2 regions of the Streptomyces sp. NPDC034085 genome follow, and region 2 is predicted to be linked to the other one. Evidence: riboswitches for the same ligand, from Rfam matches in the RefSeq annotation. Region 2 holds a riboswitch; the other holds the start of a gene.
What was found. Region 2 has a riboswitch for cobalamin ahead of ACZ501_RS09745 (energy-coupling factor ABC transporter permease). Riboswitches for the same ligand answer to the same signal wherever they lie in the genome.
Positions count from the first base shown of each region.

Region 1: it holds a riboswitch for cobalamin, as region 2 does, so the genes downstream of both, ACZ501_RS08760 (ribonucleoside-diphosphate reductase subunit alpha) here and ACZ501_RS09745 (energy-coupling factor ABC transporter permease) in region 2, are expected to answer to the same signal.

Region 1 covers NZ_JBVISL010000002.1:724,348-731,844, forward strand. The annotation lists gene ACZ501_RS08745 (hypothetical protein) at 1-127, shown strand, start outside; gene ACZ501_RS08750 (hypothetical protein) at 337-1,296, shown strand; gene ACZ501_RS08755 (ribonucleotide-diphosphate reductase subunit beta) at 1,369-2,385, opposite strand; gene ACZ501_RS08760 (ribonucleoside-diphosphate reductase subunit alpha) at 2,385-4,793, opposite strand; adenosylcobalamin-variant (AdoCbl-variant) riboswitch at 4,948-5,024, opposite strand; gene ACZ501_RS08765 (GNAT family N-acetyltransferase) at 5,089-5,583, opposite strand; gene ACZ501_RS08770 (YbdD/YjiX family protein) at 5,685-5,882, opposite strand; gene ACZ501_RS08775 (carbon starvation CstA family protein) at 5,879-7,497, opposite strand, start outside.
Region 2 covers NZ_JBVISL010000002.1:949,786-957,282, reverse strand. The annotation lists gene gcvT (glycine cleavage system aminomethyltransferase GcvT) at 50-1,165, shown strand; gene gcvH (glycine cleavage system protein GcvH) at 1,254-1,634, shown strand; gene glyA (serine hydroxymethyltransferase) at 1,650-2,906, shown strand; gene ACZ501_RS09760 (L-serine ammonia-lyase) at 3,140-4,522, shown strand; gene ACZ501_RS09755 (AMIN-like domain-containing (lipo)protein) at 4,700-5,212, shown strand; gene ACZ501_RS09750 (flavodoxin family protein) at 5,280-5,999, opposite strand; cobalamin riboswitch at 6,108-6,302, shown strand; gene ACZ501_RS09745 (energy-coupling factor ABC transporter permease) at 6,332-7,030, shown strand; gene ACZ501_RS09740 (energy-coupling factor ABC transporter substrate-binding protein) at 7,030-7,374, shown strand; gene cbiQ (cobalt ECF transporter T component CbiQ) at 7,378-7,497, shown strand, end outside.

The sequences.
Region 1 (7,497 bases), 230 kb from region 2:
CCGCACTGCGCGTCAGCTCGCCGCGGCGGCCCGCGAGCGCTCGGCGGCGACGCCCCGCCCCGCAGCCGCTCCCCACCGGGCCGGCACCCGCTCCACCGCCTGGCGGCGGGGCCGCGTCGCGCACTGAGCGGGGTCCGCCTGCGGTCGACACCGCCCCCGGGCCGGCCGGCATGGAGAGAGGGCGGCACCACCGACCCCGGCCGCAGGCCCGGGAATTCCCGCTTCCCGCTCCCCTCCGGCTGCCCCGGGCCGAGCCGTCCGACCGAGCGGAGATGCCGCCGACCTCGATCCCGCGTGGACATCGCCGCAGACTCCTCAGCGCAAGGAGGCGAGACGATGCTCCGCAGACGCCGTACGGCCCTCGGCATCGTGCCCGTGGTGACGGCCCTGGCGATAGGGCCCCTGACCGCCTGGACGAGCGCCGCGGCGGCTCCCGCCGTGGAGTGCAGCATCAGGCCCAACGGGTCGAACTACCTGATCTCGGGATCCGGCTTCGAACCCGGCAAGGCCGTCAACTTCTACCGCAACGGCCAGCCCATCGGCGGCGGCACGGTCCCCGCCGACGGCACCCACTCGGTGGGCCTGCGCCCCGACCAGGGCGCCCCCGGCGCCGGAGTGGGCTTCTTCGCCAAGGAGGGGCTGGAACCGGGCGGGCGCGCGACCACCTGCACGATCATCGATGCGCCGTCCGCCTGCGACGGGGCGAAGGCCGAGACCACCGGGTACCGGCTGGGCCGTACGGAGGGGCTCAAGGACGGCCGGGAGGACGGCTTCGCGGACACCTACCGCAAGAGCTACGACGACGCCGTCAAGAAGCGGCCCGGACTGACCGCCGACGAGTGCAAGGCCGTGCAGGACAAGGGCTTCGCGGACGGCTACAAGGTGGGTTACGAGGAAGGCTTCAAGGAGGGCAAGGCCAAGGGCGGCAAGGTGGGCAAGAAGGAGGGCGAGGAGGACAGGCGCAAGGGCAACGCCTCCCGCAACGTCGTCGTCAGCCAGCTCCAGGTCAAGGCCGATCCGGCGAGCGGCGAGGCCGACTGCGCCCAGGGCATCCGGTTCACCGCCACCCTGGTCGGCTCCGGCACCGGCACGGTCCGGTACCACTGGGAGCGGACCTCCGGAAAGGTGTCCGGGACCGTCGAGTTCGCAGGGGACGGGACCAAGACGGTCACCGACCAGGCGGCCGTTCCGGCCGGGTCCGCGACGGCCACGGTCAGCCAGAAGTTCGTCGTCGACAGCGGCCCCTCGCAGGGGAAGACGGGGCAGGCGAGCGCCAGCGTCACCTGCAAGAAGTAGCACCGCACGGCACGACGTCCCCGCCCGTGATCCACGGGCGGGGACGTCCGCACACCGGACGGCGGCCGAGGCCTAGAAGTCCTCGTCCAGGTCGACCGTGCCCTCGACGGCGACCTGGTAGGCCGACGGGCGGCGCTCGAAGAAGTTCGTCAGCTCCTGGACGCCCTGGAGCTCCATGAACGAGAACGGGTTCTGCGAGCCGTACACCGGCGGGAAGCCGAGGCGGACCAGGCGCTGGTCGGCGACGCACTCCAGGTACTCGCGCATCGATTCGGTGTTCATCCCCGGCAGGCCGTCACCGCACAGGTCGCGGCCGAACTGCAGCTCCGCCTCGACGGCCTCCTTCAGCATGTCGGTGACCTGCTGCTGGAGGGCGTCGTCGAAGAGCTCCGGCTCCTCCTTGCGGACGGTGTCCACGACCTCGAACGCGAAGTTCATGTGCATCGTCTCGTCGCGGAACACCCAGTTCGTGCCCGTCGCCAGACCGTGCAGCAGGCCGCGCGAGCGGAACCAGTACACGTACGCGAACGCGCCGTAGAAGAACAGGCCCTCGATGCACGCGGCGAAGCAGATCAGGTTCAGCAGGAAGCGGCGGCGGTCGGCGGCCGTCTCCAGCCGCTCGATCTTCTCGACCGAGTCCATCCACTTGAAGCAGAACTGCGCCTTCTCGCGGATGGAGGGGATCTCCTCGACCGCGTCGAAGGCCGCCGCGCGGTCGTCCGGGTCGGGCAGGTAGGTGTCGAGCAGCGTCAGGTAGAACTGGACGTGCACGGCCTCCTCGAACAGCTGGCGCGACAGGTACAGGCGCGCCTCCGGGGAGTTGATGTGCTTGTACAGCGTCAGCACCAGGTTGTTCGAGACGATCGAGTCGCCCGTCGCGAAGAACGCGACCAGACGGCCGATCATGTGCTGCTCGGCCGGCGTCAGCTTCGCGAGGTCGGCGACGTCGGAGTGGAGGTCGACCTCCTCCACCGTCCAGGTGTTCTTGATCGCGTCCCGGTAGCGCTCGTAGAAGTCCGGGTAGCGCATCGGGCGCAGGGTCAGCTCGAAGCCCGGGTCGAGAAGGTTCTTCTGGTCGTTGGAGCTCATTACTGGCAGGCCTCGCAGGACTCGGGGTTCTCAAGGGAGCAGGCCAGCGCCTCGGCGTCGAGGGCCTGGGGCAGCTGGGCGGGGGTCGCGGCCGCCGGGACGGCGGCGGCCCCGGACGCGGCGCGGGCGATCTTCGTCGCCGGGCGCGAGCGCAGGTAGTACGTGGTCTTCAGGCCCTGCTTCCAGGCGTACGCGTACATCGAGGACAGCTTCCCGATGGTCGGCGTCTCCAGGAACAGGTTCAGCGACTGGGACTGGTCCAGGTACGGCGTACGGGCCGCCGCCATGTCGATCAGACCGCGCTGCGGGATCTCCCACGCCGTGCGGTACAGCTCGCGGACCTCCGCCGGGATCCAGCCGAAGCCCTGGACGGAGCCGGAGGAGTCGCGCAGCGCCTCGCGGGTCTGCGCGTCCCACACGCCGAGCTTCTTGAGGTCCTCCACCAGGTAGCCGTTGACCTGGAGGAACTCCCCGCTGAGCGTCTCGCGCTTGAAGAGGTTGGAGACCTGCGGCTCGATGCACTCGTACACGCCCGCGATCGAGGCGATCGTCGCCGTCGGGGCGATCGCGAGGAGCAGGGAGTTGCGCATGCCGGTCTTCGCGATCCGGGCGCGCAGGGCGTCCCAGCGCTCGGGCCAGGCGGGTTCGACGCCGTAGTGGTCGGGGTGCAGGACGCCCTGCGCGGTGCGGGTCTCGGACCAGGCCGGGAGCGGGCCGCTGCGCTCGGCGAGGTCGCAGGAGGCCTCGTACGCGGCCAGCATGATCCGCTCGGCGATCTTCGTGGACAGGGCCTTCGCCCCCGCCGAGTCGAAGGGCAGCCGCAGCTTGAAGAAGACGTCCTGGAGGCCCATCGCGCCCAGGCCCACCGGACGCCACCTGGCGTTGGAGCGGCCGGCCTGCTCGGTCGGGTAGAAGTTGATGTCGACCACGCGGTCGAGGAAGGTCACGGCCGTGCGGACGGTCTCGTCCAGGCGCTCCCAGTCCATCTCTCCGTCGGCGACGAACGCGCCGAGGTTGACCGAGCCGAGGTTGCAGACGGCCGTCTCGCCGTCGTTGGTGACCTCGATGATCTCGGTGCACAGGTTGGAGGAGTGGACGACCGTGCCGGGCAGCGCGGTCTGGTTCGCGGTCCGGTTGGAGGCGTCCTTGAAGGTCATCCACCCCTGGCCGGTCTGCGCGAGGGTGCGCATCATGCGGCCGTACAGGTCGCGGGCCGGCATGGTCTTCTTGGCGAGGCCCGCCGCCTCGGCCTTGAGGTAGGCGGCGTCGAACTCATCGCCGTACAGGTCCACCAGCTCGGGGACGTCGGCCGGGGAGAACAGCGACCAGTCGGCGTCGGCGTTCACGCGGCGCATGAACTCGTCAGGGATCCAGTGCGCGAGGTTGAGGTTGTGCGTACGGCGCTGGTCCTCACCGGTGTTGTCGCGCAGCTCCAGGAACTCCTCGATGTCCGCGTGCCAGGTCTCCAGGTAGACGGCGGCGGCGCCCTTGCGGCGGCCGCCCTGGTTCACGGCGGCGACGGAGGCGTCGAGGGTCTTCAGGAACGGGACGATGCCGTTGGAGTGGCCGTTGGTGCCGCGGATCAGGGAACCGCGGGCGCGGATGCGCGAGTACGAGAGGCCGATGCCGCCGGCGTGCTTGGAGAGGCGGGCGACCTGGTGGTAGCGGTCGTAGATCGAGTCCAGCTCGTCCAGCGGGGAGTCCAGCAGGTAGCAGGAGGACATCTGCGGGTGGCGGGTGCCGGAGTTGAAGAGCGTGGGGGAGGACGGCAGGTAGTCGAGGCGGCTCATCAGCCGGTACAGCGAGGCCACTTCCTCGACGGCCGCGGCGCTCCCGTCGGCGGCGAGGCCGCAGGCGACGCGCAGCATGAAGTGCTGCGGGGTCTCGATCACCTGGCGGGTGATCGGGTGGCGCAGCAGGTAGCGGCTGTGCAGGGTGCGCAGGCCGAAGAAGCCGAAGCGGTCGTCCGCGCCCTCGGCGAGGGCGTCGTCGACCAGGGCGTCGAGGCGGGCGGCATGGGCGGCGACGAATTCGGCGGTGCGGTCGGCGATCAGGCCCTCGCGGTGGCCGACGGCGACGGACTCGGCGAAGGAGGTGGCGCCCTGGCCGGCGGCCTCGTCGGCCACGGCCAGCGTCAGCAGGCGGGCGGCGAGGCGGGAGTAGGCGGGGTCCTCGGAGATCAGGCCGGCCGCGGCCTCGGTGGCCAGGGCGCGCAGCTCGGCCTCGTCGGCGGCGGCGCTGCGGCCGCGCAGGGCGGCGGCGGCGACCCGGCCGGGGTCGGTGTCGGGGAGGTCGGCGGTCAGCTCCGTGAGAGTACGCAGCAGCGCGGCCCCCGGGCCTTCGCCGGATCCGTTGCGCTCAGTGGGCTGGTCGGACTCGGCGCGCGGTGCGGCGGGCGCGATGGTCACGGGGGAGCTCTCCCTCACTCGGCCCGGTCGTCGGCGGCTCGGGGCGCGGGGAGGCGCGTGCGGGCGCGCCGGAACGCGTCACACCGCACGGCGTCCACCGGCCCAACCGCGAGACCCGGACGTGTCGGCACCCGGTTCGGTCGAGCCGGGCGCACTGTCGGCAGGTCCTCGGACTTCTCATACCGTTGCGGGACAGTTCCGGATTCGCACCGGATTCCCCTGCGGCGACAGCGAGCATGAGCATACATGTGGGGGGCGCTCGATGCGCGACCCCCCACATGTTGTGTCCGAGCGGCTACAGCTCCAGACGGTAGGTCAGCAGTTTCAGGGCCGGGATCGGCGACCAGTCGAGCTCCGGAGTCCGTACGAAGCCCAGCCGCTCGTAGATCCGCCGGGCGCCCAGCATGGCCGGCTGCGTGGACAGCACCAGGGCCGTGACCCCCAGCGCCCCGGCCCGCTCGGCGCAGGCCCGTACGAGGGCCTCCCCGACGCCCTTGCCGCGCGCCTCGGGAGCCACCGCGAGCATCCGGAACTCGGCCTCGCGCGGGCCGGCCACGTCCGCGAGCGGGCTCCCGGGTGCGGCGAACGTCACCCCGCCGAGCACCCGCCCGTCCTGCACGGCGACGAGCACCTCCCCCTCGCCGGCCCGACCGGCGACGTCGCGCAGCACGTTCAGGTAGGTGTCGTCCTCGTTCTGGTCGAGCAGCCCGTCCCCGGTGTAGGCCGCGCCGATGACCTCGCCGAGCCGCTCGTACTCGTCCGTCCTGGCCGTTCTGATCTCGAAGTCCATGCCACCGAGTGTGCGCGAGACCGCACCGGTGTGGCGAAGGCCTTTTCCACGCCGAAGGGCCCCGCCGGTGTGGCGGGGCCCTCCGTACGCACGGCACGGGCTCAGCAGCAGCGGAAGCCCTCGCGGGGGTCCGCCTCGCGGGCGTCCGTGCGGGCCCGTTCGAAGGCGCGGCGGGTCATGACCTCGGCGCCCGGGTCGTGGGAGCGGGCGTGCGCGACGTACCGGTCGTACGCGGCCTCGCCGGAGAACTCCCGTACGTAGAACCGGGCCTTCGCCAGCGCCCCGCGCACCCCGCTCACGCGACCGGCTCCTTGGCCCGGCCGCCGCCCCCGTCGAGGCCGGCGGCCGCGAGCTCGGCCTTCTCCTCGGCCGTCGCGATGAGCCCGGCCGGGGCGATGATCTTCGACTCGGTCCACGGCACCTCGGACAGGCGCACCGACTCGGGGTGGGTGACGGCCCGGAAGCAGGTCCGGGCCGCGTCCAGCAGCACGATGACGATCAGGACCGCGAACAGCACCGACAGGACGCCGTCGACCGTCGCGTTGGTGACCACGGTGTGCATCTCGTCCATGTTCTTGGCGGGCGGCAGCACCTTCCCGGCGTCGATGCCGGCCTGGTACTTGTCGCGCTGCGCGAAGAAGCCGACCTTCACGTCCTCGGAGAAGACCTTCTGGTAGCTGGCGGTGAGGGTGACGGCCACGTCCCAGGCCAGCGGAACGGCCGTGACCCAGGCCCACTTGAGCCGCCCGGACTTGACCAGCAGGGTGGTGCAGACGGCCAGCGCGACCGCCGCCAGCAGCTGGTTCGCGATGCCGAACAGCGGGAAGAGCTGGTTGATGCCGCCCAGCGGGTCCTTGACGCCGACCCACAGGAAGTAGCCCCAGCCGCCGACGACGACCGCGCTGGCCAGCCAGACGCCCGGCTTCCAGCTGACGTCCTTGAAGGACCTGTGCACGTTGCCGAGGGTGTCCTGGAGCATGAACCGGCCGACGCGGGTGCCCGCGTCGACGGTGGTCAGGATGAACAGGGCCTCGAACATGATGGCGAAGTGGTACCAGAACGCCTTCATCCCGGAGCCGCCGATGACGGACGAGAAGATCTCCGACATCCCGAGTGCGAAGGTCGGCGCGCCGCCCGTACGGGACAGCAGGCTGGTCTCCTCGACGTCCTTCGCGGCCTGCGCGAGGGCGTCGGGGGAGATGGCGAAGCCGAAGTTCGTCACGGCCTCCGAGGCGGTCTGGACGGTCGTGCCGATGACGCCGCCGGGGGAGTTCACCGCGAAGAACAGGCCGGGCTCGATGATGCTCGCCGCGATCACCGCCATGACGGCCACGAAGGACTCGGTGAGCATGGCCCCGTAGCCGATGACCCGGACCTGGGTCTCCTTCTGGATCATCTTCGGGGTGGTGCCCGAGGAGACGAGGGCGTGGAAGCCGGACAGCGCCCCGCAGGCGATGGTGATGAAGACGAAGGGGAACATGGAGCCGGCGAAGACCGGGCCGTCCCCGCGCGAGGCGAAGTCGGTGACCGCGGGCATCTTCAGCGTCGGCATCGCGAGGACCACGCCGATCGCCATCAGCGCGATGGTGCCGACCTTCATGAAGGTCGACAGGTAGTCACGGGGGGCCAGCAGCAGCCACACGGGCAGCACCGAGGCGACGAAGCCGTACACGATCATCCAGATGACCAGCGTCTCCTTCTCCAGGGTGAAGGTGCTCGCCCAGGAGGAGTCGGCGACCCAGCCGCCCGCGACGATGGCGAGCAGGAGCAGCGCGACGCCGATGACGGAGACCTCGGTGACCCGGCCCGGGCGCAGGACGCGCAGGTAGACGCCCATGAACAGGGCGATCGGGATGGTCATGCCGATGGAGAAGACACCCCAGGGGGAGTGCGCCAGGGCGTTGACGATGACCA
Region 2 (7,497 bases):
GGAGGAACCTCCTCGTCATGTCATGCCCTGGGACCCGGGAGCCACACCCATGAGCACTGCCCCCCGCCTGACCGCGCTCGACGCGCTGCACCGCTCGCTCGGTGCGACCATGACCGACTTCGCGGGCTGGGACATGCCGCTGCGCTACGCCAGCGAGCGCGACGAGCACAACGCCGTGCGCACCAAGGCCGGCCTGTTCGACCTGTCCCACATGGGCGAGATCACCCTGACCGGCCCGGAGGCCGTGAAGGCCCTGGACTACGCGCTCGTCGGGAACATCTCCACCGTCGGCGTCGGCCGCGCCCGCTACACGCACATCTGCCAGGAGGACGGCGGGATCCTGGACGACCTGATCGTCTACCGCCTGGGCGAGACCGAGTACATGGTCGTCGCCAACGCCTCCAACGCCCAGGTCGTGCTGGACGCGCTCACCGAGCGCGCCGCCGGCTTCGACACCGAGGTCCGCGACGACCGCGACGCGTACGCGCTGATCGCCGTCCAGGGCCCGGAGTCCCCCGGCATCCTGAAGTCGCTCACGGACGCCGACCTGGACGGCCTGAAGTACTACGCCGGCCTGCCGGGCACCGTCGCGGGCGTGCCCGCGCTGATCGCCCGCACCGGCTACACGGGCGAGGACGGCTTCGAGCTGTTCGTCTCCCCCGGGCACGCCGTGGAGCTGTGGCAGGCGCTGACCGAGGCCGGCAAGGACGCCGGCCTGGTGCCGGCCGGCCTGTCCTGCCGCGACACGCTGCGCCTGGAGGCGGGCATGCCGCTGTACGGGCACGAGCTGACCACGGACCTCACCCCCTTCGACGCCGGGCTGGGCCGGGTCGTGAAGTTCGAGAAGGAGGGCGACTTCGTCGGCCGCGCCGCCCTGGAGGCCGCCGCCGAGGTCGCCGCCACCAAGCCGCCGCGCAAGCTGGTCGGCCTGGTCGCCGAGGGCCGCCGCGTCCCGCGCGCCGGCTTCCCCGTGGTCGCGGGCGGCGAGGTCATCGGCGAGGTGACCTCCGGCGCCCCCTCCCCGACGCTGGGCAAGCCGATCGCCATGGCGTACGTCGACGCGGAGCACGCCGCGCCCGGCACCTCCGGCGTCGGCGTGGACATTCGCGGTACGCATGAGCCGTACGAGGTCGTGGCCCTGCCCTTCTACAAGCGGCAGAAGTAACCCTCGGACCGGTTCCCACCGTCCGCTCCGTCTCAGCACGCAAGACCACCGTTCGTATCCACCTCCCCGCATCCAGGAGAATCAGGTCATGAGCAACCCCCAGCAGCTGCGTTACACCAAGGAGCACGAGTGGCTGTCGGACGCCGAGGGCGGCGTCGCGACGGTCGGCATCACGGAGTTCGCCGCCACCGCGCTCGGTGACGTCGTCTACGCCCAGCTCCCCGAGGTCGGCGACACCGTCACCGAGGGCGAGACCTGTGGCGAGCTGGAGTCGACCAAGTCGGTCAGCGACCTCTACTCCCCCGTCTCCGGTGAGATCGTCGAGTTCAACCAGGACGTCGTGGACGACCCGTCGCTGGTGAACTCCGCCCCGTTCGAGGGTGGCTGGCTGTTCAAGGTGCGCCTCTCGGAGGAGCCGAAGGACGCGCTCTCCTTCGAGGAGTACACCGCTCTCACCGCCGGCAACTGACCCCAGGGGATCCTGATGTCTGTTCTGAACACCCCCCTCCACGAGCTCGACCCGGACGTCGCCGCCGCCGTCGACGCCGAGCTCGCGCGCCAGCAGTCGACCCTGGAAATGATCGCGTCGGAGAACTTCGCTCCGGTCGCCGTCATGGAGGCCCAGGGCTCGGTCCTGACCAACAAGTACGCCGAGGGCTACCCGGGCCGCCGCTACTACGGCGGCTGCGAGCACGTCGACGTGGTCGAGCAGATCGCGATCGACCGCATCAAGGCGCTGTTCGGCGCCGAGGCCGCGAACGTCCAGCCGCACTCGGGTGCGCAGGCCAACGCCGCCGCGATGTTCGCGCTGCTGAAGCCGGGCGACACGATCATGGGCCTGAACCTGGCCCACGGCGGTCACCTGACCCACGGCATGAAGATCAACTTCTCCGGCAAGCTCTACAACGTGGTCCCGTACCACGTCGACGAGACCGGCCAGGTGGACATGGCCGAGGTCGAGCGCCTCGCCAAGGAGTCCAAGCCGCAGCTGATCGTCGCCGGCTGGTCCGCCTACCCGCGCCAGCTCGACTTCGCCGCGTTCCGCCGGATCGCGGACGAGGTCGGCGCGTACCTGATGGTCGACATGGCCCACTTCGCGGGCCTGGTCGCCGCGGGCCTGCACCCGAACCCGGTGCCCCACGCCCACGTCGTCACCACCACCACGCACAAGACCCTCGGCGGTCCGCGCGGCGGTGTCATCCTGTCGACGCAGGAGCTGGCCAAGAAGATCAACTCCGCGGTCTTCCCGGGCCAGCAGGGCGGCCCGCTGGAGCACGTGATCGCGGCCAAGGCCGTCTCCTTCAAGGTCGCGGCCTCGCCCGAGTTCAAGGAGCGCCAGGAGCGCACCCTGGAAGGCGCGAAGATCCTCGCCGAGCGCCTGGTGCAGGACGACGTGAAGGCCGTGGGCGTGGACGTCCTCACCGGCGGCACCGACGTGCACCTGGTCCTGGTCGACCTGCGCAACTCCGAGCTGGACGGCCAGCAGGCCGAGGACCGCCTCCACGAGGTCGGCATCACGGTCAACCGCAACGCCATCCCGAACGACCCGCGGCCCCCGATGGTCACCTCGGGCCTGCGGATCGGTACGCCGGCCCTGGCGACGCGCGGCTTCGACACGGAGGCCTTCACCGAGGTCGCCGAGATCATCGCGCAGGCGCTGAAGCCGGCCTACGACGCCGCGGCCCTCAAGGCGCGCGTCTCGGCGCTCGCCGCGAAGTTCCCGCTGTACCCGTCGCTCTAACGACGGCCCGGGGGGCCCGGCCTCGTCTCGTACGGGGCCGGGCCCTTCCCATGCCCGGGCGCACCTTGATCCAGTACACGCGCCCGCAGCCCTCCCGATCCGTCCGGCGGCCAAGCCGTTCATTTCGCCGCGTTAAGCTCGTCTGTCGGACAAAAACCGCACAATGCCCCCACCCGGCACGATCCGCCTCTCCTGCCCCCTCCCACCCCACGAGCAGACAAGGGAGTCCGCCAGTGGCCATCTCCGTCTTCGACCTCTTCTCCATCGGCATCGGCCCGTCCTCCTCCCACACGGTCGGCCCGATGCGCGCGGCGCGCATGTTCGTCACGCGGCTGAAGAAGGACGGCGTCCTCGCCCAGACCGCGTCCGTCCGCGCTGAGCTGTTCGGCTCCCTCGGCGCGACCGGCCACGGGCACGGCACCCCCAAGGCGGTCCTGCTCGGCCTGGAGGGCCACTCCCCTCGCACGGTGGACGTCGAGGGCGCCGACGACGAGGTCGAGCGCATCCGCCGGAGCGGGAAGCTGCGGCTGCTGGGCGCGGAGATAGGCGGCGCCCACGAGATCGACTTCGACGAGCCGACCCAGCTGATCCTGCACCGCCGCCGCTCGCTGCCCTACCACGCGAACGGCATGACGCTCTTCGCCTACGACGCTTCCGGCGCCCCGCTGCTGGAGAAGACGTACTACTCGGTCGGCGGCGGCTTCGTCGTGGACGAGGACGCGGTCGGCGAGGACCGGATCAAGCTCGACGACACCGTGCTGAAGTACCCCTTCCGCTCGGGTGACGAGATGCTGCGCCTGGCGAACGAGACCGGCCTGTCGATCTCCTCCCTGATGCTCGAGAACGAGAAGGCCTGGCGCACGGAGGAGGAGATCCGCGAGGGCCTCCTGGAGATCTGGCGGGTCATGCAGTCCTGCGTGTCGCGCGGCATGTCCCGCGAGGGCATCCTCCCGGGCGGGCTGCGCGTCAAGCGCCGGGCCGCCGCCACGGCGCGCCAGCTGCGCACCGAGGGCGACCCGATGATGCACCGCAGCGAGTGGACGACGATCTACGCGATGGCCGTCAACGAGGAGAACGCGGCGGGCGGGCGCGTGGTGACCGCCCCGACGAACGGCGCGGCGGGCGTGCTGCCGGCGGTCCTGCACTACTACGTGAACTTCGTGCCCGGCGCGGACGAGGACGGCGTGGTCCGCTTCCTCCTCGCCGCGGGCGCCATCGGCATGCTCTTCAAGGAGAACGCCTCGATCTCCGGCGCCGAGGTCGGCTGCCAGGGCGAGGTCGGCTCCGCCTGCTCCATGGCGGCGGGCGCGCTCGCCGAGGTCCTGGGCGGCACCCCCGAGCAGGTCGAGAACGCCGCCGAGATCGGCATGGAGCACAACCTCGGTCTGACCTGCGACCCGGTCGGCGGCCTGGTCCAGATCCCCTGCATCGAGCGCAACGGCATGGCCGCCGTCAAGGCCGTCACCGCCGCGAAGATGGCGATGCGCGGGGACGGCAGCCACAAGGTCTCCCTCGACAAGGTCATCAAGACCATGAAGGAGACCGGCGCCGACATGAAGGTCAAGTACAAGGAGACGGCGCGCGGCGGCCTCGCGGTCAACGTCATCGAGTGCTGAGCACCGGCGCCTGACACCGGCCCGCGGACCCGCGCCGCGAAGGGCCCGCCCTCGGGGGAGGGCGGGCCCTTCGCGGCGCTCGCGTACCGGGGGCACGGGGCGTGCAACCGTCCGCGGCCCCCGTGTGTCTTATGAGATGACAGCCCGTCCCCGTCTCACGGACACCGGGGAGACCTCATGCGTCACCTGCACCGCCGCCGGATCGTGGCCCTGGCCACGGGCGCCCTGCTCACAGCGGGGCTCGCGCTCTCCGCACCGGCCTCAGCCACCACCACCTCCACCACCACCACCCAGACCCCGCTCGTGGTCAATGCCCGCTGGGGCGGGCACTGCACGTACGACCGGATCGTGATCGACCTCCAGGGCTACGTGCCCCCGGTCACCGTCACTCCCGTCTCCCAGCTCGTCTACGACGGGTCCGGCAAGCCCGTCCCGCTGGCCGGGAAGTACTTCCTGGAGATCCGCCTGCACCCGGCCGCCGCGCACAACGACGCCGGACAGAACGTCTACCAGGGCCCGAAGCTCCAGCAGATCTACCTCAGCAAGCTCAAGGGCCTCGCCATGACCGGCGACTTCGAGGGGTACGTGACCTTCGGCGCCGCCTTCGACACGGCCCCGTCCTACACCACCTCCGTCCTGCACTCGCCCGAGCGGTTCGTGCTGGACGTGGCACACCCGAACACCTGCTGATCCCGCGGGTACGGACGGCGGGCCCGGGACGTGGGACGTCCCGGGCCCGCCGCCGTCCGGGCGGCCGCTACCGGTGTTCGGGGTTGGGGAAGTCGAAGCGGCAGCCCGCGTCCCACAGCGAGCGCTGGTTGCCGTGGGCCGGGACGCCCCCGGCGCGCTTGAGGAGCGCGGCCAGGTGCATCAGGTTCCAGGACATGAAGGTGGTGTTGCGGTTGGTGAAGTCGTTCTCGGGGCCGCCGGAGCCGGCGTCCAGGTACGAGGGGCCGGGTCCGGCCTCGCCGATCCAGCCGGCGTCGGCCTGCGGCGGGATGGCGTAGCCGAGGTGCTGGAGGCTGTAGAGGACGTTCATGGCGCAGTGTTTGACGCCGTCCTCGTTGCCGGTGATCAGCGCTCCGCCGACGCGCCCGTAGTACGCGTACTGGCCCCGGTCGTTCAGCAGGGAGGAGCAGGCGTAGAGCCGCTCGATGACCTGCTTCATGACGGAGCTGTTGTCGCCGAGCCAGATCGGGCCGCACAGCACGAGGATGTCGGCGTCCATGATCTGGCTGTAGAGGACCGGCCACTGGTCGCTGTCCCAGCCGTGCTCGGTCATGTCCGGCCAGACGCCGGTGGCGATGTCGTGGTCGACGGCGCGGATCAGCGAGGTCCGGGCGCCCGCGGACTCCATGACGGCGCGGCTCCTCGTGATCAGTCCCTCGGTGTTGCTGGTCTCGGGAGAGCGCTTGAGGGTGCAGTTGACGTAGACGGCGGAGAGGTCCTCGTACCGTGGGCTCTGGTCGTCGGCCATGCCCCCACCGTGCCCGCGGGAGCGCGGGGCGGCCAGCGGACGTGACCCGTCCGGGGCGGGTGACCGGGTGGCCGGATCGGTCCGGGTTGTGACGGTCCGTGCGGGCGACTAGGGTCGGGTGGCCTTGGTGTTCGGGAAACCGGTGGAAAACCGGTGCGGCCCTCGCCACTGTGATCGGGAAGTCCGGCTCCAATCCTGCGGGAAGCCACTGGGCCCGCGCGGGAGACCGCATGGGCCCGGGAAGGCGGAGCCAGGGCATCAGTACCCGTGAGCCAGGAGACCGGCCGGGGCGCGTCGTCCATCCACGAGGTGCTGGAGAGGTCTCCCCACACATGCATATAGCCGAGGGCTTCCTGCCCCCCTTGCACGCGGCCGCCTGGGGCGCCGCGTCCGCCCCGTTCGTCGTCCACGGGGTCCGCGCCCTGACCCGCGAGGTGAAGTCGAACCCGGAGAGCACGCTGCTGCTCGGGGCGTCCGGAGCGTTCACCTTCGTCCTGTCCGCCCTGAAGATCCCGTCGGTGACCGGAAGTTGTTCGCACCCGACGGGGACGGGGCTCGGGGCCATCCTCTTCCGGCCGCCGATCATGGCGGTGCTCGGCACGATCACCCTGCTGTTCCAGGCACTGCTGCTGGCCCACGGCGGGCTCACCACCCTCGGCGCCAACGTGTTCTCGATGGCCATCGCCGGGCCCTGGGCGGGCTACGGGGCCTACCGGCTGCTGCGCGCCTCCAACGTGCCGCTGATGGCGGCCGTGTTCTGCGGCGCGTTCTTCGCCGACCTGGTCACCTACTGCGTGACCTCCGTCCAGCTGGCGCTGGCCTTCCCCGACCCGGCGAGCGGCTTCCTGGGCTCGCTGGAGAAGTTCGCGGGCATCTTCGCGGTCACCCAGATCCCGCTCGCGGTGAGCGAGGGGCTGCTGACCGTCCTCGTGATGCGGCTGCTGATGCAGTCCAGCAAGGCGGACCTGGTCCGGCTCGGCGTCGCGAAGCTGACCGGCGGCGAGCGGACGAAGACGGAGGCGGCGCTCTGATGTCCAGGAACGCGAAGATCAACGGCCTGCTGCTGCTCCTGGTGGCGGCGCTCGCCGTGCTCCCGCTCGCGCTGGGGCTCGGCGACGGCAAGGAGGAGCCGTTCACCGGCGCCGACGCGCAGGCCGAGAGCGCCATCACCGAGCTGAAGCCCGACTACGAGCCCTGGTTCTCCCCGCTGTACGAGCCGCCGTCCGCGGAGATCGAGTCCGCGCTGTTCGCCCTCCAGGCGGCGCTCGGAGCCGGCGTGCTCGCCTACTACTTCGGCGTCCGCAAGGGCCGCCGCCAGGGTGCGGCGCACGCCCTGGCGCAGGCCGAGGCCGCCCGCTCCGCCCCGGAGTCGTAGGAGGTGCTGCCGATCGACGTCGCGGCCCACTCCAGCCGCTGGCGGGGCCGCCATCCGCTGGAGAAGGCCCTGCTGGGGTTCGGGCTCACCCTCACCGCCGTGAGCCTGCCGCCGTGGCCGGGC